Regions from separate parts of the Duganella sp. Leaf61 genome, predicted to be linked through region 2. Evidence: riboswitches for the same ligand, from Rfam matches in the RefSeq annotation. Region 2 holds a riboswitch; the other holds the start of a gene.
What was found. A riboswitch is a leader RNA that binds a small molecule or an ion and turns the genes downstream of it on or off. The one in region 2 is predicted to bind thiamine pyrophosphate.

Region 1 (11,611 bases), on a different contig from region 2:
CCCGCCGAAAAACTGGCCGACCTGTCGAAGCACCCGATGAGCGCCATCGTTTCGCTGGGCGGCTGCTCGGCATCGTTCGTCTCCAGCGCCGGCCTGGTGGTCACCAACCACCACTGCGCGTATGGCGCCATCCAGCGCAACTCGAGTCCCGAACACAATTACATCGAAAACGGCTTCCTGGCCAAGACCCGCGCGGAAGAGTTGCCGGGCGGTCCGAACACGCTCGTTTACGTCACCGACAAGGTGGAAAACGTCACAGCCCGTGTACTGAAAAACGTCACGCCGGCCATGACCGGCAAGCAGCGCCACGATGCCGTCGAAAAAGCCATCAAGGTATTGATCGCCGAATGCGAAAGCGATAAAGCCTATCGCTGCTCGGTGCCGGCCTTCCATCGCGGCCTCGAATACTATCGCATCCGCCAGATGATGATCCGCGACGTGCGCCTGGTGTACGCGCCGGCCGACATGATCGGCAATTTCGGCGGCGACATCGACAACTACGAATGGCCGCGCCAGGGCGGCGACTACTCGTTCCTGCGCGCCTACGTGGGCAAGGATGGCCGCCCGGCCGATCCGTCGCCGGACAACGTGCCTTACCAGTCGAAGGACTTCCTGGTGGTGTCGGCCGCCGGCCTGAAAAACGGCGACCCGGTGCTGCTGGCCGGCTACCCGGGCCGCACCAGCCGCTACAAGCTGCCGTCCGAAGTGCGCGCCGCGCGCGACGTGACGTTCCCGCAGCGCGTGGCCGAAATCCAGGCCGACCTCGACGTGATTGCCGCATCGACCAAAGGCAGCCCGGCCAACGAAGTGCGCTACGCCAGCGTGGCCAAGAGCCTCAACAACGTGATGAAGAAGGCGCAGGGCCTGTCCGACGGTTTCGCGCGCAAGGACATCGCTGCCATCAAGGATGCGCAGGATGCCGAGTTCCGCGCCTGGTACGCCAAACAGCCGGGCAAGTCGCCGCAACTGCTGGCCGAACTCGATAGCGTGATCGCTGCCGACATCGCCTTGTCCGACGAAGAATTCGGCCACGGCGTGGCGTTCACCAGCGACCTGCTGAAAAGCGCCACCACCCTGGTACGCCTGGCCAACGAAGGCGCCAAGCCCGATGCCGAGCGCGAAGTGGGTTACCAGCAGCGCGACCAGAACATGATCCGCGCGCGCCTGAACCGCCTCGAGCAATCGTACGTGGCCGGCGTGGACCAGGCGCGCTTCACCGCCGCCCTGCAACGCTACGCCAAGCTGCCGAAGGCCCTGCACGTGCAGGGCCTGGACGCCTTGCTGCCGGCGCCGGACGCCGTGGCCGCGCTGTACGCCAACACCGAACTGGGCGACACCGCCAAGCGGGTGGGCTGGATGGGCAAGGACGCCGCTGCCGTAAAGGCCTCGAACGACGCCTTCCTGCAACTGGCGTTAAAGCTCGACGGCGTGACGCAGTCGCTCAAGGATCGCCGCGCTGAACTGGACGGCAACCTCGAACGCGTGATCCCGCAATACATGGCGGCCGTGATCGCGTGGAAGAAATCGCAGGGCAAGCCGGTGTACCCGGACGCCAACTCCACGCTGCGCGTGACCTACGGTACCGTGGCGCCATACTCGCCGGCCGACGGCATCACCAAGGGGCCGTTTACCACGGTGGAAGGCATCGTCCAGAAGCACACGGGCAAGGATCCGTTCAATGCGCCGCAAAAGCTGCTCGACGCGATCAAGGCCAAGCGCTACGGCCAGTTCAAGGATCCGGTGCTGGGCACGGTGCCGGTGGACTTCCTCACCAGCGCCGACACCACGGGTGGCAATTCCGGCTCGGCGGTGATGAACCGCAACGGTGAGCTGATCGGTCTGAATTTCGACTCCACCTACGAGTCGATCACCAAGGACTGGTACTTCGATACGGAGATCACCCGCGCCATCCACATGGATATCCGGTATATGCTGTGGATCATGACGGAAGTGGACCATGCCGACAACCTGCTGCAGGAAATGACCATCAAGTATCCAACCAAGGCCGCGAAGTAAACCATGCACGCACTGACAGACCTGCTCGGGTATATGAACCTGCCATTGCACCTGGCGGTGTTCGTCACGACGCCGCTCGAGCTGCTGTCGTTCGTGCTGGCGGTGGTCACGGTGTGGCTCAATATCCGCCAGAGTCACTGGGCCTGGCTGTTCGCGATCGTCTCGTCGGCCACCTACGCGATGGTGTTCTTCGGTTCGCGCCTGTACGGCGACATGGGCTTGCAGTTCGTGTTCATCGCGGTATCGATCTACGGCTGGCGCCAGTGGCTGCGCGGCGATGGCAATCATGCGGCTTTGCCGGTCACCGCGCTCGATGCGCGCGGGCGCTGGCTGGCGGTGGGCGGCTGGTTTGCCGGCTTCGTGGTGCTGGCCATGTTCCTCAAGACCTGGACCGATACCGACGTGCCGCACTCGGACGGTTTTCTCACCGCCGGCAGCCTGGTCGGGCAGTTGCTGCTGTCGCGCAAAAAGGTGGAGAACTGGCACGTGTGGATCATTGTCGATGTGCTGTACGTGGGTCTGTACCTGCACAAGAACCTGATGCTTACCGCCATCCTGTACGCGATCTTCGTGGGCATGGCAATCGTGGGCCTGCGCACCTGGCAGCAGTCGGCCGGCATGCCCACCGGCGGCGGTGGCAATGACGGCGGCGGACGCCGGCTGGTGCTGGAGTGACTGTCGGCGTGGGGGAGCAAGCGTTGCCGGTGAAAGTGGCCATCCTGGGCACGGCATCGTCGGGCAAGAGCACGCTGGCGGCGGCCCTGGCGCGCGACTACGGCACCGTGTGGGTGCCGGAATACCTGCGGGAGTTTGTCGATACCGAGCAGCGCATTCCGGTCGCGCAGGACCAGATCCATATCGCCCGCACCCAGCTGGCGCGCGAAGACATCGCGGCGCCGCTGGCGCACCGCTACCTGTTCTGCGACACCACGCCGTTGATGACGGCCGTGTACAGCCGCCATTATTTTCAAGGGATCGACGCCGAACTGGCGCAACTGGCCGACCGCCACCAGCGCGACTACGCCGTCACGCTGGTGACTGCGCCCGATATACCGTGGGAAGCGGACGGCCTGCAACGCGAATCGGAGCAGGTGAGCGTGACCATCAACACCATGTTGATGGAAGAGTTGAAAAGGCGCGCCATTCCCTACCTGCTGGTCACAGGCACGCCCGAAGCGCGCCTGGCACAGGCCAGGCGCTACTTGCCTTAGAAGTCGAACTGCGCCGACACGCGGCCGGTGCGCGACGCGCCCGGGATCAGGTAGCCGCCCAGGTCCGGGGTGACATCGCGCCAGTAGAACTTGTCGAAGGCGTTGTCGATGCCGGCGCGCACGGTAGTGGCCACGCCGCCGATGCGGGTGGAGTAGGCCGCCGCAAAATTCATCAAGTGGTACTTGGGCACGAACACCGTGTTCTCGGCATCGAAGGCCTTCTTGCCCGAATACTGCCAGTTGGCGCTCACATTGAGTCCCTGTACCTGCGGCACCGCGTAGTCGGCATACACCGACGACTTGAACGCCGCCACGTTGGTCACGCGCTTTCCGTCCAGGCTGGCCGAGCCGGTGCCGCTTTGCCTGGTGCTCAGCCCTGTGGCGGTGATGCCGACGGTGAGTTCGCGCGAGGCGCGGCCGTTGAGCCCCATTTCCAGGCCACGGTTTTCTGCCTCGCCGTTACGCACGAACATATTGGAAGCGTTGTCGACGTATTCCAGGCCCTTGCGGATCTGGAACAGCGCCAGCGTGGCACTGAGTTCGGTGCGGATGTCGGCCTTGACACCGAGCTCCACCTGTTTCGACTTTGCCGGTTCCAGCGCCTGCCGTTCGTTCAATGATCCCTTGGGCGCCACGCCGCCATGCTCGAGGCCTTGCGCGTACGAGGTGTAGAGCGAGACGTTCGGACGCAGGCTGTACACCAGCGCCACGCTGGGCAGCCAGAAGCCGGCATCGGTCAGAGCGTTGGGCTGGATCACGCCGGCCTCGTTTTCACCGACGTACTGGTTGCGGCGCACCTGCACGTAGCGCGCACCGGCATGCAGCTTCAGTTGTTCGGCGAGGCTGACGATATCCTGGGCGAACAGCGAGCGCTCGTTGGTGTAGCGGCGCTCGGACACCGGGCCGCTGGTGCCCGGTGCTGGCGGCACGATCACCGGGTGGTAGATATTGCTGGTACCCGAGTAATCGTACAGGTCGTCGCCCCATTTTTCGCGGTTGCGCATCAGCGAGCTGCCGAACGTCACCTCGTGTTCGATCGCGCCGGCGGCAAAGCGGCCCTGCAACAGCGCCTGCACCGTCAATGGCGATTTCTTTTCGCCTTCGCTGATGTAGTTATATACGTCGTAGTCGCCGTTGCCGCAGAAGCCAGGGTACAGGTCCTGCGCACCGCAGCCGTAAGGGAAGGCCGTGTAGTCGTCGCGCTTGAAGGTGTTCTGATTGGCGCTGACGGTGGCTTTCCACTCGGGCGAGAAGGTGTACTCGAAGCGGGCGCCGATATTGCTGCTGATGGTTTCGACCGGGCGCGCCCACGGCTGGTCGTTGAGCATGGTGTCGGCATCGATTGCCGGCAGCGTGGTGTTGTTGAGCAGCTGGAAGCCGGGGGCGGTCAGCTGCGACTTGCGCTGGTAGTCGGCGTCGATTTGCAGCAGCGCCTGCGGCGAGATGCGCCAGTCGAATGCGCCCGAGATGAACTTGCGGTTGCCGTCGGCGCCCTTGACGATCGAGCGCAGGCGCTCGGCAGCGACGTTGACGCGATAGCCGAAGCGGGTGTCCTCGAAGCGGCCGCCAACGTCGGCAGCGCCGTACAGCGTGCCACGCTCGCGCGTTTCCAGCACCACCATGCGGATCGGGTTGTCGGTGGGGCGCTTGGTCACGTAGTTGAGCACACCGCCGGGCGCGGACACGCCGGCCTGCAGGCCGGACAGGCCTTTCAGTACTTCCAGCCGTTCCTTGTTTTCCAGCGCGATCTGGGTATCGCCGGCAATCGTCATGCCGTCCTTGCGGTAGCTGGTGCCGTTATCGAGCTTGAAGCCGCGGATCGAGAATTGCTCGGCATAGCCGACCGCGTTGTAGGCGTCGGACAGGCTGGCGTCGTAGCGGGCGGCGTCGGTGGTGGAGCGGATCTGCAGGTCCAGCATCTGCTGCGACGTGATCACGTTGAGCGAGGCCGGGGTGCTCAGCAGCGGCGCATTGGAAAAGCCGCCGATCGAGGCGGTGCTGGCGCGGGCCTTGGTCGCGCTGACGACGACTTCGGGCAGCGCCTGGTCGGCTTCCTCGGCCATGGCGGCGCCGGCAAAGGAGTTGAACACCGCTACGGCGATGACGGATACGGCAAGGTTGGGTTTGTACATGTCTGCTCTCTACTTGTTCGGCCGGAAGCCGCGAAGAGAGCCATCAAAGGAGGGGAGGAGACCGACTTTTGCGCTTTCCTTCGCTGGCATTATCCAGATCAGGTACGAAGGGTATCTCTCACCCGGAAACAATTCCAGGACCCCTAGCGAACCGCGAGTGTAACACAAACGTCATCATTGAAAGGCCGCATCGTGGGACCGCCAGCGCGATTGTGACGCCTGCGTCACGCGTGCGCCACAATCGGCGCCGCCTCGCTACACTGCCACTTTTGCGCCGCAAGGCGCCAGCGAGGCGGGCCCGGCAATGCAAGCAAGACCGTCCGCAACGTGCAGTGAAAGGATGGGAATGAGGCAGTCGTATCAAGAAGGTAGTTTTTTCGCCGTGCCATTGCTCGATGGTGGTTACGGCGCCGGCCTGGTGGCGCGTTTGTCGCCGGGCAGCAAGATCATGCTGGCCTATTTGTTCGGTCCCCGGCAAGATGGTTTGCCCGACCTGGCGCAGCTTGCCTCGTTGACCGCGCAAGACGCGGTCAAGGTACTGCGGGTTGGCGACATGGCGCTGGTCAGTGGCCACTGGCGCGTGCTGGGCGAGCTCGAGGCTTTCGATCCCGCCCAGTGGCCGATGCCGCAGTTCCTGCGCCGGGCCGACGCCCTCAAGCGCGCCTGGCGCGTTACCTACTCCAGCAACGATCCTGCCCGCTCCGAGCGCGAGGAGTCGGTGCCTTACGAAACCGTCGGCTTCGAGGCCGATTCGCTGTACGGCTACGGTTCGGCCGAGCTGCTGCTGACCAAGCTGCTGGTTGGCGCCGACCACCCGCTCAACCGCAAATCAGTCTGATCCGGTCGTTCACTCAGCTGCAGCCGACATTCCACGCCGTGTACTCGCCACGGCTTTTGCGCACCGCCACCCGCGCCACGGTATTGCGGTCGCTCTCGAACACCATGCCCAGCATCAGCGGCGCGCCGGCGACGGGCGCCGCCGGCTCGAGCGCGGCCAGCCGGTACGTCAGCGCGCGATACGGCGCGCATTGCGAGTTGCCGGCAAACAGCAGACGTGCACGTCCCAGCAAATCGCGGTGCTGGCGCAGCAGCGCCACGGCGTCCACGTCCGCCACCTTCGGGTCCTGCAAGGTGGTGTAGCGCGCTGCCGCACAGGGCACGGTGGGCGTGGCCAGCCATATGTACCAGCGCGGCGGCTCGGCCGCATCCTGCCAGCGCTCGCCCACGGGGGCCCTGGCGTCATAAATAAAACTCGAACGGATTTGCCGGCACAGGTCCGGGTGCGAGCGGCGCGGTGACGAGTCCACGCGCGCGATCACGCGCCAGGGCTGTTTGTTGCCATGGCGTTCGACCTCGAAGGCGGGGGCGAACAACGGCGGCGTGGCCCACGGCCCTTGCGGCACAGCCGCCTGGCGCGCGCTGAAAAATGCGTCGAACGACGTGCGCTCTTCGGTGGTCGGCTCGCGTTGCTGCAGCGGCATGGCGGGTTTTGCTGCCCAGGCGGGCATGGCGAGTGCGCAGGCAAGCAGCGCGGCGGTCATCAAGGTCGAATGTCTCATGCTGCTTTCATCAGGATCTGGATCGCCAGGCCGCCGCCGTCGCGATTGCGTACCCTCAGTTCGGCGCCATGGCGCTGCAATACACGGTCCACGATGGCCAGCCCCAGGCCGGCGCCATTGGCCTGGCCGCGCGCCGTATCGAGCCGGGTGAAGGGCTTGAGCAACTGGCCGATCTGGTCGTCGGGCACGCCGGCGCCGTGGTCCTGCACCTCGATCACCACCCGGCTGGCTGCACCCACGCCCTTGATGCTGCAGCCGATATCGATCTCGGTGACGTCCTGGTCGGGCGTCTTGCCGTAGCGGCGCGCGTTTTCCACCAGGTTGTTGATCACGCGTTTAAGGTCGGTGGCGTTGCCCATCGCGTGCAAGCCAGGTGCGATGTCGGTCTTGACGCGCACATCGGGAATGCGCGCGGCGTCGTGCGCGACATCGGCCAGCAGTTCGCTGATATCGACGTTGATGAAGCTCGACGCTTCGGTGGGCCTGGCGTAATCGAGGAACTGGCCGATGATGGCGTCCATCTGGCCGATGTCGGACTGGATGCCTTCGCGCGCTTCGTCCGACAGATGGGCCATTTCCACTTCGAGCTGCATGCGCGCCAGCGGGGTGCGCAGGTCGTGCGAAATACCGGCCAGGATCACCGCGCGGTCCGACTCCACCTGCTGCAACTGCAGCACCATCTGGTTGAACGAGCGGTTCGCTTCGAGGATTTCGTTCGGGCCTTTTTCAGGCAGCGGATCGGGGCGCATGCCTTGGGCAAAAGCGCGCGTAGCCTTGGTCAGGCGCCGCAGCGGCAGGTTGACCAGGCTGGAAATGAAGGCTGCGCCCAGCAGCGAAATGAGCGACACCACGCTGGCCCAGCCCAGCCACTGGATGCCGGTCAGGCCGCGAATGCGCTCGCGTTCGAGCATCAGCCAGTACTGGTCGTCGTCGATCTTGAACGACACCCAGAAGCCGGAGACGCCGTTGACCTTGGACGAAAATCGCGTGTCCTGTCCAAGCTTGGCGCGCACCAGCTTCTGGATGTCGGGCATGAGCGCGTTGTCGGGCGGGGGATCGACCTGGTCGTCGGCTTCCAGCGTGAACACCCGGATGCCTTCGTTGGATACCAGGTCGAACAGCAGTTCGCGCCGCAGTTCGGGCGCCGAGTGGGTGAGGGCGGCATGGGTGATGGTGACCACCGACACCACCTGCGCCGAGATCTGCTGCACCTGCGGATCGTGCTGGACCACGCTGATCATGCCCACCCAGGCTGTCATGCTGGTGGTGGTAAGGGCGCCCAGCAGGATGAAGGTACGCCAGAACAAACCGCTTTTCAGGCTGGCGAGACGGAGCGTGAACAACCATTTGAGCGGTGACTTCGACTTGGACTTCATGCGCTAGCCCGCGCTTAGCGCGGCTGACCCTCCGGAATGAACACATAGCCCAGGCCCCAGACGGTCTGGATGTACAGCGGGCTCGATGGATCGGGTTCGATCAGCTTGCGCAGGCGCGAAATTTGCACGTCGAGGCTGCGGTCGAACACTTCGTATTCGCGCCCGCGCGCCAGTTCCATCAGTTTTTCGCGCGACAGCGGCTGGCGTGCATGGCGGGCGAATACTTTCAGTACCGAGAATTCGCCGGTGGTGAGCGGCACGGTTTCGCCGGCTTTTTTCAGGGTGCGGGTGCCCAGGTCGAGCACGAACTGGCCGAACTCGAAGGTTTGCGGGGTTTCGGACGGTGCGCCCGGAATTTCGTCGGGGCCCCGGCGGCGCAGCACGGCGCCGATGCGCGCCACCAGCTCGCGCGGATTGAACGGCTTGGGCAGGTAGTCGTCGGCGCCCATCTCGAGGCCGACGATGCGGTCCACGTCTTCGCCCTTGGCGGTGAGCATGATGATGGGGGTCTGGTCGCCGGCGCCGCGCAGGCGGCGGCAGATCGACAGGCCATCTTCGCCGGGCAGCATCAGGTCAAGCACGAGCAGGTCGTAGCGCTCGCGCAGCCACAGCTTGTTCATGGCGGTGGCGCTTTCGGCGGTGAAGACGTTGAAGCCTTGTTCGGTGAGATAACGGCGCAACAGATCGCGCAGGCGCACGTCGTCGTCCACTACCATAATCTTGGCCTGATGGCCATGCTGATTGACGGTATTACTGCCGCCAGTGTTGTTGGAATCAAGCGTAGTCGTCGTCATTTCTCTGCCAAGTTGTCTTATTGATGTTGCTATGGTAACGTCATATTCGCGTCACGAAAACGTCTGTTTTTACCCATTACAAAGTGTTACAAACTTTACCCGATTGGTCTTACTCCCTCGTGCAAACCATCATACACTGCGGGCATGGAATCACCTCTTAGGAACGCCATGTTCATCGACCTCAAAAAAATACACGCGGCAGCAAGCGCATCTTTTTGCGTTCGATCCACCCTGGCTTCCGTCGTGGTGTGCTGCGGTGTGCTGTCGGCACTGCCCGCGCATTCCGCCGGCCAGGATCGCCGTGACGACAATCGTGACAATCGCAGCCAGCAAAGCGCCCCGCGCCAGCAGGACATGCGGCAAGACCTGCGCCAGGACCAGTCGCGCCAGCTCGATCCGCGCAGCTACGAGTCGCGTGCCGAGGAACAGCGTCGCGCCATGCAGGAGAACAACCGCAATGCCGAGATGAGCCGCCGCGTGGGCCGCATGACCGCCGACGAACGGCGCGACCTGCGGCGCCAGATCAACGAAGCCGGCGCCGAGGTGTATGCGCTGCCGCCGCGCCGCTGACATCCGCCTGCATCGCTACCGACAGTTACCGTTATCCCGACGCCCGCCGTGTTCTGCACGGCGGGCGTTTTTGCATGGATGACATTAATGTGTGGCAATTGCATCACATTGGCGATTGCTCAACATGATAATCATTCTCTTTTGGTTAATCATGTGTAATATTAGTTTATTACACGCAATGCCTTCCGGCCGCGTGTTCCGCTTGGAGGAAGATCGTGGTCCCAGACGTTGCACCCGCAGCGCTATCGGTCGTGTCCGCGCTACCCGCGCCTGACGCGAGCCTGCCCATCGGTTTGATCCTGCGCCCGGACGGCATATATATCGATCTTGGCCTGCCGCCACCGGCGCGTGCCGCCGCCATCAACCAGGTGTTCGGCGCCGGTTTTTGCCTGGCCGGTTTGTCCTACCCGGTGCTGATCAAGGCGCTGTACGACGTGGGGCCCGACCTGGGAGCCGCGCAGGCGGTGCGCCTGGCCGCTGCCGTACGGCTGATCGGCGCCAGCCGCCTGCCGCTTTACAAGACGCCCAAGCCGGGCCGCGGCTACGCCGAGTACTACTTCGAGCCGCTGTACCTCGACGCGGAAGTGCTGGCCGACGGCACCGAGTTGCCCGAGCGCGTGGCGCGGCTCGACATCGACGAATTTGTCGCCGCCATGTGGGGTCACGGCATCCGCTTCGGCATCGACGTGGCGGCGGTGGCCAATGCCATCAAGGCGCCCAAGGCCGAGCGCATCACCTTTGCCACCGACCTCGAACCGGAGCCGGGGTGTAACGCCACGGTGCTCGAGGTGTCGCATGCAATGCACCGCAGCGACGCACCGAAGGAACGCGCCGACGGCCGCATCGACCTGCACAGTTTCGAGAACCGCTTCCCGCAAATCAAGGCCGGTGTGCGGCTGTTGAAAAAAGTGCCGGCCACGCCTGGCTTGCCCGGCTTCGACCTGGCCGGGCGCATGACCGCGCCGGCGCCGCCCGCCGACCTGGCGCTGCGGCACCTGGCCGGCGACGGCACCGAGGTGCAGGAACTCGATGACGGTGAATACATCGTCTCCATCCGCGAAGGTTTTCTTGCCGTCGATCCCAAGTCCAACCGTGTATCCGTCACCGACAAGATCGTCAGCCTCGACGGCGTGAGCGGGCGCACCACCGGCAACCTGGAACTGACCGGCGCCTACGAAGAGTATGGCGACGTGCAGGAACAGCGCGACGTCACCGGTGGCGACATCACGGTGCACGGCAACGTGTATGGCAACATCCATTCGCGCGGTGGCGCCGTGGTGCTGGACCGCAACTTGGTGGGCGGCAGCATCCGCAATGCCAATGGGCCGATCACCATCGCCGGCGTCGCCTCCAACGCGGTAATCCACACCGGCAGCGGTGCGGTCACCGTGGCGCGCGCCGAGAACTGCATCATCTCCGGCAGCAGCGTGACCATCGGCGAGGCCTCCAACTGCGAGATCGTCGCCGACCTGCTGCGCATCACCGTGGCCGAAGGCTGCGCCGTCGCCGGGCGCGACGTGGAAATCGAATCGGCCGGCCCGCGCCGCCGCACCGAGATGGTGATCTATGTGCTGCTGCGCGACGTGACCCGCTTCGACCAGGAAATCGGCGAGCTTGATGTGCGCCTGGCCGACCTGGCGCGGGTGCTGGCGGGCCACGAGGAAGAGGCGGCACGCCTGTCGGCGCTGCCCGACGTGCGGCGCTACCTGGCGTTGGCGCTCAAGTTGCGCAACCAGGAGTTGACGGTGTCGCCCGAGCAGGCGCACATCCTGCGCAAGATCGCCGCCGGCGTGGCCGAACCGATGCAGGCGCTCGATCGTCTCAAGAAGGACGGGCAGATTGCGCTGACCCAGCAAAAGCTGCTGCGCGACCGGCGCGACGCCGTGATAGCCGAGCAGGTGGCGGCGGCAGGCACCGCGCGCTGCGGCCTGCACATGGTAAGCGGCGAAACCG
Region 2 (11,611 bases):
GGCCCGCTCGACACGTTGTTCGTGTGCCTCGGCGGCGGCGGGTTGCTGAGCGGTTCGGCGCTGTCCACGCGCGCCTTGTCGCCGGCCACCAAACTGTACGGTGTGGAGCCGGAAGCGGGCAATGACGGCCAGCAATCGTTCCGCAGTGGCAGCATCGTTCACATCGACACCCCGAAGACGATCGCCGACGGCGCCCAGACCCAGCACCTGGGCAACCTGACGTTCCCCATCATCCGCCGCGATGTCGACGATATTGTGACCGTGAGCGATGAGCAGTTGCGCGCGGAAATGCGTTTCTTTGCCGCGCGCATGAAGCTCGTGGTGGAACCGACCGGCTGCCTGGGCCTGGCTGCCGCGCGCGCCATGAAAGAGCAGCTGCAAGGCCAGCGCGTGGGCATCATCATCAGCGGCGGCAATGTCGATGTGACGCGCTACGCCGAGCTGCTGGCTGAATAATTAAAGAACGATACGGTGTCAGGCGCTGTAGAGCGCTAATTGCTCGGTGTCCACCAGCACCAGGACGGCATCGAAGACTTGCTGCAAGGTGAACTGCGCGCCTTGCAGCGTTGCTGCCAGTTCGCCGATGGTGCGCGGCTGCTGGTCGGCCATCAGTGTCAATACTGAGGCTTGTACCAGCGTGTGCATCGCCTGCTGTGCTGGCTGTTGTCCAACCTCATCTATCGCTCCATGGTTCGCTGCATGGGTTGCTCCATGTATCGCCCCACGCGGCGGGGCTGCGGTGGCGGAATGAAAAGGTTCCTGCTGCGTGGCCAGCACCACGGACGGACGTTGCTTCGCCTCGATCGTTTGCAGCGGCGACAGCGGCCGCGCGCCCTTGACCCAGTAATCGCTGCGGAAACTGCGGTTGACCATGAGGTCGCGCACGCTTTCGGCAAACACCGGATCGGTCAGCTCTGCCAGCAGCGCCTGCTGCTGCCCGGTCAGGTGATGGTCGGCGTTGTGGTCGAGATACTCGACCGGGCAGGCAAAGCTCAGCTTGGCTTCGCCGAGGAGGTCGGCCATGTTGGCAAAGCTGAGTGGTTGCCAGTGGCTGAAATAGTCGCGCGCCAGCGCTGGTTTCGGTTCGCCGCGTAATGACCGCAGACGTTCGGCCACGTGCGGGTAGGTGCTGAAATAGACTGGACTGGTATCGAGCAAACTGTCGGAGAAGTCCAGCACCTGGTCGATCATGTCAGTGTCGATGTCGGTGTCGACGTCGTCAGCGTCGTTGGCGGTCTTGTCGGGGGCGTTGGCGCCGGACGTGCCCAGGCGGCTGGCCGTTTGCGCAAGCAGGCTGCGCAACGGCGCCAGCGGCGCCCAGCCGGGCTGGCAGTGGTAACTGACGGTGAATACGCCGCCCACCCTGAGCTTGCGCCGCACGAAGTCGACAACCACGGCCTGCACGCCAGACGACAGGCAGGACCACGGTTGATGCAGGACGATGATGTCGAAGTCGGGCAGATCGCCGCGCGCGCAAAACGCCGCCATCGACCGGTCCAGCGGCGACGCTCTCTGAGCTAGCTCCAGGCTCAGGACCTCGGCACCCTCGGTGCCCACGCCCAGCCCCAGGTTGCACACGATGCCGGGCGCCGGCGTCTGCAGCCCGGCACTGGCAAATGCCAGCGCGATGCGCAGCGCTGCGCGATGGTTGTGGGCGGCATTGTTGTCGGTGCTATCGATCATGGCGTGTCGGTGTCCGCAATGCCCAGCGCCTGATAGAGTGGCAGGTACAGGCGTTCAAAAATATCGGCCTTGCGTTGCAGCTCGGCCAGGTTTTCTTCGGCCGTGGCCAGCGGCTTGCCGTCCTTGTGCAGCGGGGCGTTGTTTGCTTCCAGTTGCTGCCAGGTGAAATCGCGCCAGGCGGTGGCGCCGCGCAGTCCGCGCGCCTGTGCCAGCAAAAATAATTGCAGTATGCGCGGCATGGCCAGGCCGCCACCGACCAGCGCCGAGGCCAGGTGGTGGATGTCGTCGCTGCCGCGTGCGCGGTCGAACAGCGCCAGGTTCAGGCGCCGGCTGGCGGGGCTGGCGGCGGCTACCGCATCGGGCGCCTGGGCCGGCGCCAGCACGCCCATGCCGCACAGGATGAATACCGCCTCGAACAGCTGGCGCATGCCGCCGCGCATCGGCACCAGCTCTTCCAGCTCGGCCACGGTGCGCGGCTGGTGGTCTTGCAGGGCGTCGAGCAGGGGCGCGTACATGGCCTGGTTGAGGGTGATCTCGAAGGCGCCGGTGCGCACTGTCAGGTCGATGTCGGCGCGCGGCATCGCCAGCACCACGCGCTGGCCGCGCATTGCCGCGTCGTGCTCTGCCGGAGCGAAGCGGTCCTGCGGCACAAGGCGGCCTGCCTCGGTTCTTATCCCTGTTTTTACCCCTGTTTTTACCCAATAGTCGCGTCTAAAATTCTGGTTCAGCATCAGGTCGCGCACGCCCTGGCGCTGCACCGGGTCCGGCAACTGCGCCAGCAGCGTCCGTTGCGGCGCGGTCAGGTTGAGCAAGTCGAGCTGGTCGAGGTGGTGGGCCGGGCACGCGTAGGACAGGCCGGCTTCGGCCCAGCTGGTGGCCTGCTCGGCAAAGTCCAACGGTTGCCAGTCGGCGTTGAAATATTCGTGGGCCAGGTAGCGGTGGTCATGGGCGCGCAGGCCGGCCAGGCGCGCGGCCACCTGCGGGTAAGCTTCCAGGTAGGCAGGGCGGGTGGCCAGCAGCCTGTCGGCAAAGTCGAGCGCGGCGTCAATGCGGCGCTCGAGGCCGGCGCCAGGCGCGGTCATGCGGTCGATGTAGCCGCTGAGCAGGTCGCGCACCGGCACCATCGGCGCCCAGCCCGGCTGGCAGTTGTAGCTCAGGTAGAGCACGCCGCCGGGCTTGAGCTTGCGGCGCACGAAGTCGCGCAACAGCGTGCGGTTGGCGGGCGAGACCCAGCTCCACACGCCGTGCAGCGCGATGAAATCGAAATCGGGCAGGTCGGTGCGCGCGCAATACTCGGCAAACGACTGGTCCATCAGTTGCGCGCTGCTGCCGGCGCTGCGCGCCAGGTCAGCGGCAAAGCCGGCCTGAACGGGATTGAAGTCGGTACCGTACCAGGCCACGCTGCTGGCGGCGGCGTGAATATTGGTAGACAGGCCCTGGCCGAAGCCCAGCTCACAGGCGGTGGCAACGCTGGGCATGGGCACGCCGGCATGGGCCAGCGCCATGGCCGCGTGCAGCGGGCCCAGTTCGCGATAGTAGCCGTGGGTGTAATCGATGCCCGCCACGTAGCCACCGGTCCACTGCATCATCGCGAGCCTTGTTAAATTGGTATCGTGTCATTCTAGCAGCGATCTGCATGCCGCCCTGGCCGCAGGGATAAAAAAAGCCGCCCGAAGGCGGCTGTCGCAGGCAGACCTGACTCAGAACTGCATCAGGCTGGCAGCTTGGCCAATTGCTCGCGCATCTTGTCCAGCGTGGCCGAGAAGTTGGCAACGCGTTCCTTCTCCTGCGCCACCACTTCCACCGGCGCGCGGGCGACGAAACTCTCGTTCGACAGCTTGCCGTTGGCCTTGGCGATTTCGCCTTCCACGCGCATGATTTCCTTGGCCAGGCGCTCGCGTTCCGCTTTCACATCGATCTCGACCTTGAGCATCAGCTTGGTCGTGCCGACAATTGCCACTGCTGCCGGCGAATCGGGCAGGGCATCGACGATCTGCACTTCGGCCAGCTTGCCCAGCGCCTGGATGTACGGCGCGCACAAGGCAAGCGCTTCTTTGTCGGCAGCGTTGGCAGGCTCGACGATCAGCGGCACGCGCAGCGACGGCGCCAGCTGCATTTCGCCACGCAGGTTGCGGGTGGCGTCGATCAGCGATTTCAGTTGCAGCATCCACGCTTCAGCCGACTCATCGATATTGGCGGTGTTGGCGATCGGGTACGGCTGCATCATGATGGACGCACCGCTTTTTCCGGCCAGCGGCGCTACCGCCTGCCACAGCGCTTCGGTCACGAACGGGATGATCGGATGGGCCAGGCGCAGCACCACTTCCAGCACGCGCAACAGCGTGTGGCGGGTGGCGCGTTGCTGGCCTTCGTTGCCGTGTTGTACCTGCACCTTGGCTACTTCCAGGTACCAGTCGCAGTACTCGTCCCACACGAATTTATAAATCGTGGAGGCGATATTGTCGAAGCGGTAGTCTTCGAAACCTTTGGCCACGTCCAGCTCGGCCTTTTGCAGCAGCGAGATGATCCACTTGTCGGCGTTTGACAGGTCGGCGTCGCTGGCGCTGCAGTCCTTCTCTTCCGTGTTCATCAGCACGAAGCGGGTGGCGTTCCACAGCTTGTTGCAGAAGTTGCGGTAGCCTTCGGCGCGGCCGAGGTCGAAGTTGATGTTGCGGCCCAGCGAAGCGTACGACGCCATGGTGAAGCGCACGGCGTCGGTACCGTAGGCGGCGATGCCTTCCGGGAATTCCTTGCGCGTGGCTTTTTCGATCTTGACCGCGTCTTTCGGGTTCATCAGGCCGGTGGTGCGTTTGGCCACCAGCGCATCGATGCCAATGCCGTCGATCAGGTCGATCGGATCGAGCGTATTGCCTTTCGACTTGGACATTTTCTGGCCGGTCGAATCGCGCACCAGGCCGTGCACGTACACGGTCTCGAACGGTACCTTGCCGGTGAAGTGCAGGGTGAACATCACCATGCGCGCCACCCAGAAGAAGATGATGTCGAAGCCGGTGACCAGCACCGACGACGGCAGGAACGCTTTCAGGTCCGGCGTCTCTTCAGGCCAGCCCAGGGTGGAGAACGGCACCAGCGCCGACGAGAACCAGGTGTCGAGCACGTCGGCGTCGCGGCGCAGCGGACCGGTGCTGCCGGCCGCCTGCTGCTTGACCAGCGCTTCGGCTTCGGTCTTGGCGACAAAGATATTGCCGGCTTCGTCGTACCACGCCGGGATTTGATGGCCCCACCACAGCTGGCGCGAGATGCACCAGTCCTGGATGTTGTTGAGCCACTGGTTGTACGTGTTGCTCCAGTTTTCAGGGACGAACTTGATGTCGCCGCTGGCCACTTTTTCCAGCGCGGTTTCAGCGATCGATTTGCCGGGGAAGAACGTGCCTTCCGGCGCCGGTTTGCTCATGGCGACGAACCACTGGTCGGTGAGCATCGGCTCGATGACCACGCCGGTACGGTCGCCGCGCGGCACCATCAGCTTGTGTTTTTTGACTTCTTCGAGCAGGCCGGCCGTTTCGAGGTCGGCAACGATCTGCTTGCGCGCGACAAAACGGTCCATGCCGCGATATTGCTCGGGCGCTTCGTCGTTGATCTTCGCTGCGAGCGTGAAGATCGACAGCATCGGCAACTGGTGGCGCTGGCCGACCGCGTAGTCGTTCTGGTCGTGCGCCGGGGTGATCTTGACGCAGCCGGTACCGAACGCCTTGTCGACATATTCGTCGGCGATGATCGGGATTTCGCGGCCGACCAGCGGCAGGGTCAGCATCTTGCCGACCAGCGCCGCATAGCGCTCGTCGGTGGGATCGACCGCCACGGCGACGTCGCCCAGCATGGTTTCCGGACGGGTGGTCGCCACCGTGATGGTGCCCGAGCCGTCGGCCAGCGGGTACTTGATGTACCACATCGAGCCGTCTTCTTCTTCCGATACCACTTCGAGGTCGGAGACGGCGGTGCCCAGCACCGGGTCCCAGTTGACCAGGCGCTTGCCACGGTAGATCAGGCCCTGCTCGTGCAGGCGCACGAAGACGTCGGTGACGACCTTGGAGCGCGGCTCGTCCATGGTGAAGTATTCGCGCTGCCAGTCGGGCGAGGCGCCCAGGCGGCGCATCTGGCCGGTGATGGTGGAGCCCGATTTTTCCTTCCACTCCCACACGCGCTTGATGAATTCGTCGCGGCCGAGGTCGTGGCGCGAAATCTTTTGCGCGTCGAGCTGGCGCTCTACCACGATCTGGGTGGCGATGCCGGCGTGGTCGGTGCCGGGAATCCAGGCCGTGTTATGGCCCAGCATGCGGTGGTAGCGCGTCAGGCCATCCATGATGGTCTGGTTGAACGCGTGGCCCATGTGCAGGGTGCCGGTGACGTTCGGCGGCGGCAGCTGGATGCTGAAAGAAGGTTTGCCGGCGTCGAGGGTGGCGGTGTAGTAACCGCGCGATTCCCACTCCGTACGCCAGAATTGTTCAATGTCGGCAGGCTCGAAAGACTTGGCTAATTCCATGATTGGGCAGAGTAATGTGCGAAAACAGCCATTATAGATGACGCAGCCGCCGCTGCGCGCAGCGGCCTAACCCGGGTCTTCGGCCAGCCACCAGGCATTGCGTCCCGCCGCCTTGGCGCGGTACAGCGCCACGTCGGCCTGCTTGTAGAGCTGTTCGTGGCTGTGGCCGCGCTGGTGCACCGCCGCGCCCACGCTGGCGCTGATCTCGATCGTCGCCCCGGCGGGCAGCAGCAGCGGTTGGGCCAGGTCGTGCAGCATGCGCGCGCACATGGGCGCCAGGGTGGCGCGGTCGGTGGCCTGGCCCAGCAAGACGGCGAACTCGTCGCCGCCCAGGCGGAACACCCGGTCCGACTCGCGCACCGCCGCCAGCAGGCGTCCGGCGGCCGCCACCAGCAGGGCGTCGCCGGCGTCGTGGCCGTAGGTGTCGTTGACCGGCTTGAAGTGGTCGAGATCGATCAGCAGCAGGGTGAATGCCGGGCCGCCGCGCTCGGTCTGCGCCACCAGCAGGCGCAGCTCGTCGCTGAACAGGCGCCGGTTGGCCAGGCCGGTGAGGGCATCGCTGTAGGCCAGGGTTTCCAGCTGCGCCTGGGTGGCGCGTAGTTCGGCGGTGCGCGCTTGCACCATCGCCTCCAGTTCGCGCTGGCGCCGGCGCAGGTACCTGGTGCGTAGCTGCATCAGGCCGGCCAGCAGCGCCGCTGCCAGCAGCACCGCGCTCAGGCGCGCCCACGGTTGCTGATGCCACGCGGTGAGCACCCGCACCGGCACCTCCAGCGGCGCCGACCATTCACCGCTGCGGTTCGAGCCGCGCAGCAGCAGCATGTAGTCGCCCGGCGGCAGGTTGGTATAACTGGCGCGGCGGGTGGCGGCGTCGGTGGCGATCCAGTCGCGATCGAAGCCCTTGAGCTGGTAGGCATAGCGGTTGCGTTCGGGCGCAGAATAGTCGAGCGCGGCGAATTCAAGCGAGAAGCCGCGCTCGCGTCCTTCCGGCGTGACCGTGATCGGCGCAGCCTTGCGGCCGGCGAGGTTGTAGATGCTGCCCGGGATTTCGCGGTCGCCCAGCAGGATGCGGGTGACCGCGACCGGCGGCGCGTAGCGCCATGGCGCCAGCGCGCGTGGACGCAACACGGTCAGGCCTGTCAAACCTCCGAACACCAGTTCGCCCGCAGCAGTCCGGGTGCCGGAATTGGTCCAGTACACGGGCACCTGCACGCCGTCGCCAGCACCGAGCGGCATGACCGCCAGGGTGCGCGGATCGATGCGCGCCAGGCCGGTCTCGGTGCTGGCCCAGATGGCGCCGTCGCCGTCTTCCAGCAGCTTGTTGACGCCATTGTCGGGCATGCCCTGCTGCCGGCCAAACCGGCGCATGCGCCGCCGTCCATCGGCATCGGTGCGTTCAAGCAGGATCACGCCGGTGCCGAAGTTCGACAGCCACAGCCGCCCCTGGCGGTCCACCAGCAACGACGACACGTAGCCGGGCGCCAGGCGGTCGGGCGTGGCCAGCTCGGTAGGAAGCACCTCGACGCCGATGGCGGCATGGTCGTAGCGGTCGAGCCGCGCTACCCCGGTGCGGGTGCCTACCCAGAGATCGTTACCGGCTGCCAGCAGGGCAGTGACGCGGTGGTCGCCCAGGCGCAGCATTTCGTGGCGCAGCAGGCGCAGCATGTCGCGTCCGCCAGGGGCCTGCAGCTGCAGCGCCCAGACGCCATCGAGACCGCCGAGCCACAGCACCCGGTCGCTCCAGGCCAGCGCCCACACTTCCACGTCCGGCCCGCGCCCTGGTACTGGCACCAGACGTGCGCGGCGGCCGTCGGCGTCGGCGCGGTACAGGCCTTGCTGGGTGCCGAGGTAGATGTCGCCATCGGGGCCGGGCGCAATCGCCAGCACCCTGCCCTTGGCCAGGTCGGGCACGGCGGTCACGCGGCCACTGACCGGGTCGACGATCGTCACGCCACCGCCGGCAATCGACAGCCACATGCGTCCGTCCGGCGCCTGCATCATGGCCGGCACGCTCAGGATGCCGCTGCCTGCCTGGCCCAGGTGGCGCACCGTGGTGATTGCCCCGGTCACCGGTCCGTGCTGGCTGACGCAGCCCATGGTGGCGACCAGCACGATGCCGCCGCGCTCGCGGAACATGGTCATGATGTTGTTGTCGGGCAGGCTGTCCGCCGCATCGGCGCTGTGGCGAATACGGCGCGAGGCGCCGCTGCGGGCATCGAATACCAGGATGCCGCCCGCACCGCCGTCGGTGCCGAACCACAGTTCGTCGGGCGCCACTTCGATGATCGCCGTCACGCGGTCGGTGGGCAGCGACGCCGCCGGCCCGTGCTCTTGCACGGGCGCAGCTTGCAGCGTTGCCGGGTCGAGCAGGAACGCGCCGTTGGCGCGGGTGCCGATCCAGATGCGGCCGGCGCTGTCCTGGAACAGCACAATGACCGCCAGCGCCGGCAACCCCGCGTCACCGAGGGCCACCGGCCGCAGGCGCCGCTGGGCGTCCAGCAGGAACAGGCCGCGCTCGGTGCCTATCCAGAGCCGGCCATCGGCGGCGCGCAGCAGCCGGTTGATACCGCCTGCCGGGATGGTACCCTCGGCATAGGTCAGGTGGCTGACCGCGCCGGAAGCGTCGATGCGGTCGATGCCGGTGCCATGGCCGACCAGCACCCCGCCGGTGCCGTCGTCGGCGATGGCGCTGCCATCGCCATTGGCCTGGCCGTCCATGCCGGTGCCGGTGCGATAGCGGACAAAGGTATCGCGCTCGGCATCGTAGCGCGCCACGCCGCCCGAATTCATGCCGACCCACAGCCGTTCGCGGCTGTCGATGTGCAGGCTCAGGATATAGCTGTCGGGCAGGGTGTCGCTCCGGTCGGGGTCGGCCAGGTACCGGATGTGCCGGGTGCCGTCCCAGCGCAGTAGCCCGGCCTGGGTACCGATCCACACAAATCCCTGGCGGTCCTGAACGATTGCTTCGGCGCCGGACATGTCGGCATGCTGGTGGTGCTTGAAAGCGGTATGCGCCAGGGGCGCCCAGCGCTCGGCACCTTGGGCTTGGGCCTCGGTGGCGCTGGCCAGGAGCAGCACGATGGCCGTGATCGCCAGCAGCAGCGCCCATGCAGCGTCCGCACTGCCGCGGGCGGCGCGCACCGGCAGGACGGAACAGCGATAAGTATTGCTTCTTGGCATGAGGTCACTATACCCCAGCGTGGCGTGCTGGTTGTGGCATTTTTGCTACGAGCACGCTGCTGTCAATACGGGGTCGCGCAATCGGCATGGCGCGGTTATAATCGTCGCGCTGCCCGGGGACCTATGCCGGGCGGCACACGCTAGGGGTCCTGCGCACGGCATACAGCTTGCTGCGCGGGTGAGAAATACCCTCCGAACCTGATCTGGATAATGCCAGCGAAGGGAAGCTCAGGACAACGCCGCCACGGTTTTCGTGGATACTGGTGTCGTCCTACCTCCTTTGCTGGCTCCTGTAGCCAACCAAGGAGCCACATGAACGCCCACCAGAAATTCCTGTCCGCCACCGCCACGGTGGACCAGGCAGCAATCCACCCGCTGCCCAATTCCAGCAAGGTCTATATACAAGGCAGCCGTCCCGACCTGCGCGTGCCGATGCGCCGCATCACCCAGGCCGACACGCCCGCGTCGTTCGGTTTCGAGACCAACCCACCGGTGTACGTGTACGACACGTCGGGTCCGTACACCGACCCCGAGGCTGTGATCGATATCCGCTCGGGCCTGGCCGCCACGCCGCGCCTGCCGTGGATACTCGAGCGCGACGATACCGAGGAACTGAGCGGTCCCACGTCCGAGTATGGTCAGGCGCGCCTGGCCGATCCGGCGCTGGCCGAGCTGCGTTTCAATTTGCACCGGCTACCGCGCCGCGCACGGGAAGGGCGCAACGTCACGCAGATGCACTATGCGCGCCAGGGCATCGTCACGCCCGAAATGGAATACGTGGCGATCCGCGAAAACCTGCGCCGCCGCGAGTACCTGGCTGAACTGAAAGACTCTGGCCCGATGGGCCAGCGCCTGGCCGATTTGATGGGCCGCCAGCACCCGGGCCAGTCGTTCGGCGCCAGCATTCCGCTGGAGATCACGCCCGAGTTCGTGCGCGACGAAATCGCCCGCGGCCGCGCCATCATCCCCGCCAACATCAACCACCCGGAAGTGGAGCCGATGATCATCGGTCGCAATTTCCTGGTCAAGATCAACGCCAATATCGGCAATTCGGCGGTGACGTCCTCGATCGGCGAGGAAGTGGAAAAGATGACCTGGGCCATCCGCTGGGGCGGCGACAACGTGATGGACCTGTCCACCGGCAAGCATATCCACGAAACGCGTGAATGGATCATCCGTAACAGCCCGGTGCCGATCGGTACAGTGCCGATTTACCAGGCGCTGGAAAAGGTCAACGGCAAGGCCGAAGACCTGACCTGGGAAATCTTCCGCGACACCCTGATCGAGCAGGCGGAGCAGGGCGTCGATTACTTCACCATCCACGCCGGCGTGCTGCTGCGCTATGTGCCGCTGACTGCCAAACGGCTGACCGGCATCGTCTCGCGTGGCGGTTCGATCATGGCCAAGTGGTGCCTGGCGCACCACCAGGAATCGTTCCTGTACACGCACTTCGAAGAGATCTGCCAGATCATGAAGGCCTATGACGTGTCGTTCTCGCTTGGCGACGGCCTGCGTCCAGGCTCGATCTACGACGCCAACGACGAAGCGCAGCTGGGCGAACTGAAAACCCTCGGCGAACTGACGCAAATCGCCTGGAAGCACGACGTGCAGGTGATGATCGAAGGCCCCGGCCACGTGCCGATGCAGCTGATCAAGGAGAACATGGACCTGCAATTGGAGCAGTGCCACGAAGCGCCGTTCTACACGCTGGGGCCCCTGACCACCGACATCGCGCCCGGCTACGACCACATCACGTCCGGCATCGGCGCCGCGCAGATCGGCTGGTATGGCACGGCCATGCTGTGCTACGTGACGCCGAAGGAGCACCTGGGTCTGCCCGACAAGAACGATGTCAAGGACGGCATCATCACGTACAAGATCGCCGCGCACGCGGCCGACTTGGCCAAGGGTCATCCGGGTGCCCAGATCCGCGACAACGCCCTGTCGAAAGCGCGCTTCGAATTCCGCTGGGACGACCAGTTCAACCTGGGACTCGATCCCGATAAGGCGCGCGAATTCCACGACGAGACGCTGCCGAAAGACTCGGCCAAGGTCGCGCATTTCTGTTCGATGTGCGGCCCGCATTTCTGCTCGATGAAGATCACCCAGGAAGTGCGCGAGTACGCGGCGGCCAACGGCATGACCGACGGCGCCGCGCTGGCGCAGGGCATGCAGGTGAAGGCCGTGGAATTCATCAGGAACGGCGCCGAGCTGTATCGCAAGTTGTGAAGGAATTTCCATGATCGA

Region 1: linked by a shared signal. The riboswitch ahead of ASF04_RS16305 (TonB-dependent siderophore receptor) and the one ahead of thiC (phosphomethylpyrimidine synthase ThiC) in region 2 are both predicted to bind thiamine pyrophosphate.

What each region holds. Positions count from the first base shown of each region.
Region 1 covers NZ_LMLM01000028.1:270,606-282,216, forward strand. The annotation lists gene ASF04_RS16290 (S46 family peptidase) at 1-2,016, shown strand, start outside; gene pnuC (nicotinamide riboside transporter PnuC) at 2,050-2,691, shown strand; gene ASF04_RS16300 (AAA family ATPase) at 2,688-3,227, shown strand; gene ASF04_RS16305 (TonB-dependent siderophore receptor) at 3,224-5,359, opposite strand; TPP riboswitch at 5,418-5,514, opposite strand; gene ASF04_RS16310 (Imm26 family immunity protein) at 5,706-6,197, shown strand; gene ASF04_RS16315 (hypothetical protein) at 6,211-6,918, opposite strand; gene ASF04_RS16320 (sensor histidine kinase) at 6,915-8,294, opposite strand; gene ompR (two-component system response regulator OmpR) at 8,309-9,010, opposite strand; gene ASF04_RS16330 (hypothetical protein) at 9,257-9,658, shown strand; gene ASF04_RS16335 (flagellar assembly protein A) at 9,874-11,611, shown strand, end outside.
Region 2 covers NZ_LMLM01000012.1:737,787-749,397, reverse strand. The annotation lists gene ASF04_RS12195 (threo-3-hydroxy-L-aspartate ammonia-lyase) at 1-456, shown strand, start outside; gene ASF04_RS12190 (methyltransferase regulatory domain-containing protein) at 475-1,683, opposite strand; gene ASF04_RS12185 (class I SAM-dependent methyltransferase) at 1,680-3,272, opposite strand; gene ASF04_RS12180 (valine--tRNA ligase) at 3,395-6,187, opposite strand; gene ASF04_RS12175 (diguanylate cyclase domain-containing protein) at 6,254-8,845, opposite strand; TPP riboswitch at 9,497-9,606, shown strand; gene thiC (phosphomethylpyrimidine synthase ThiC) at 9,677-11,593, shown strand; gene thiS (sulfur carrier protein ThiS) at 11,604-11,611, shown strand, end outside.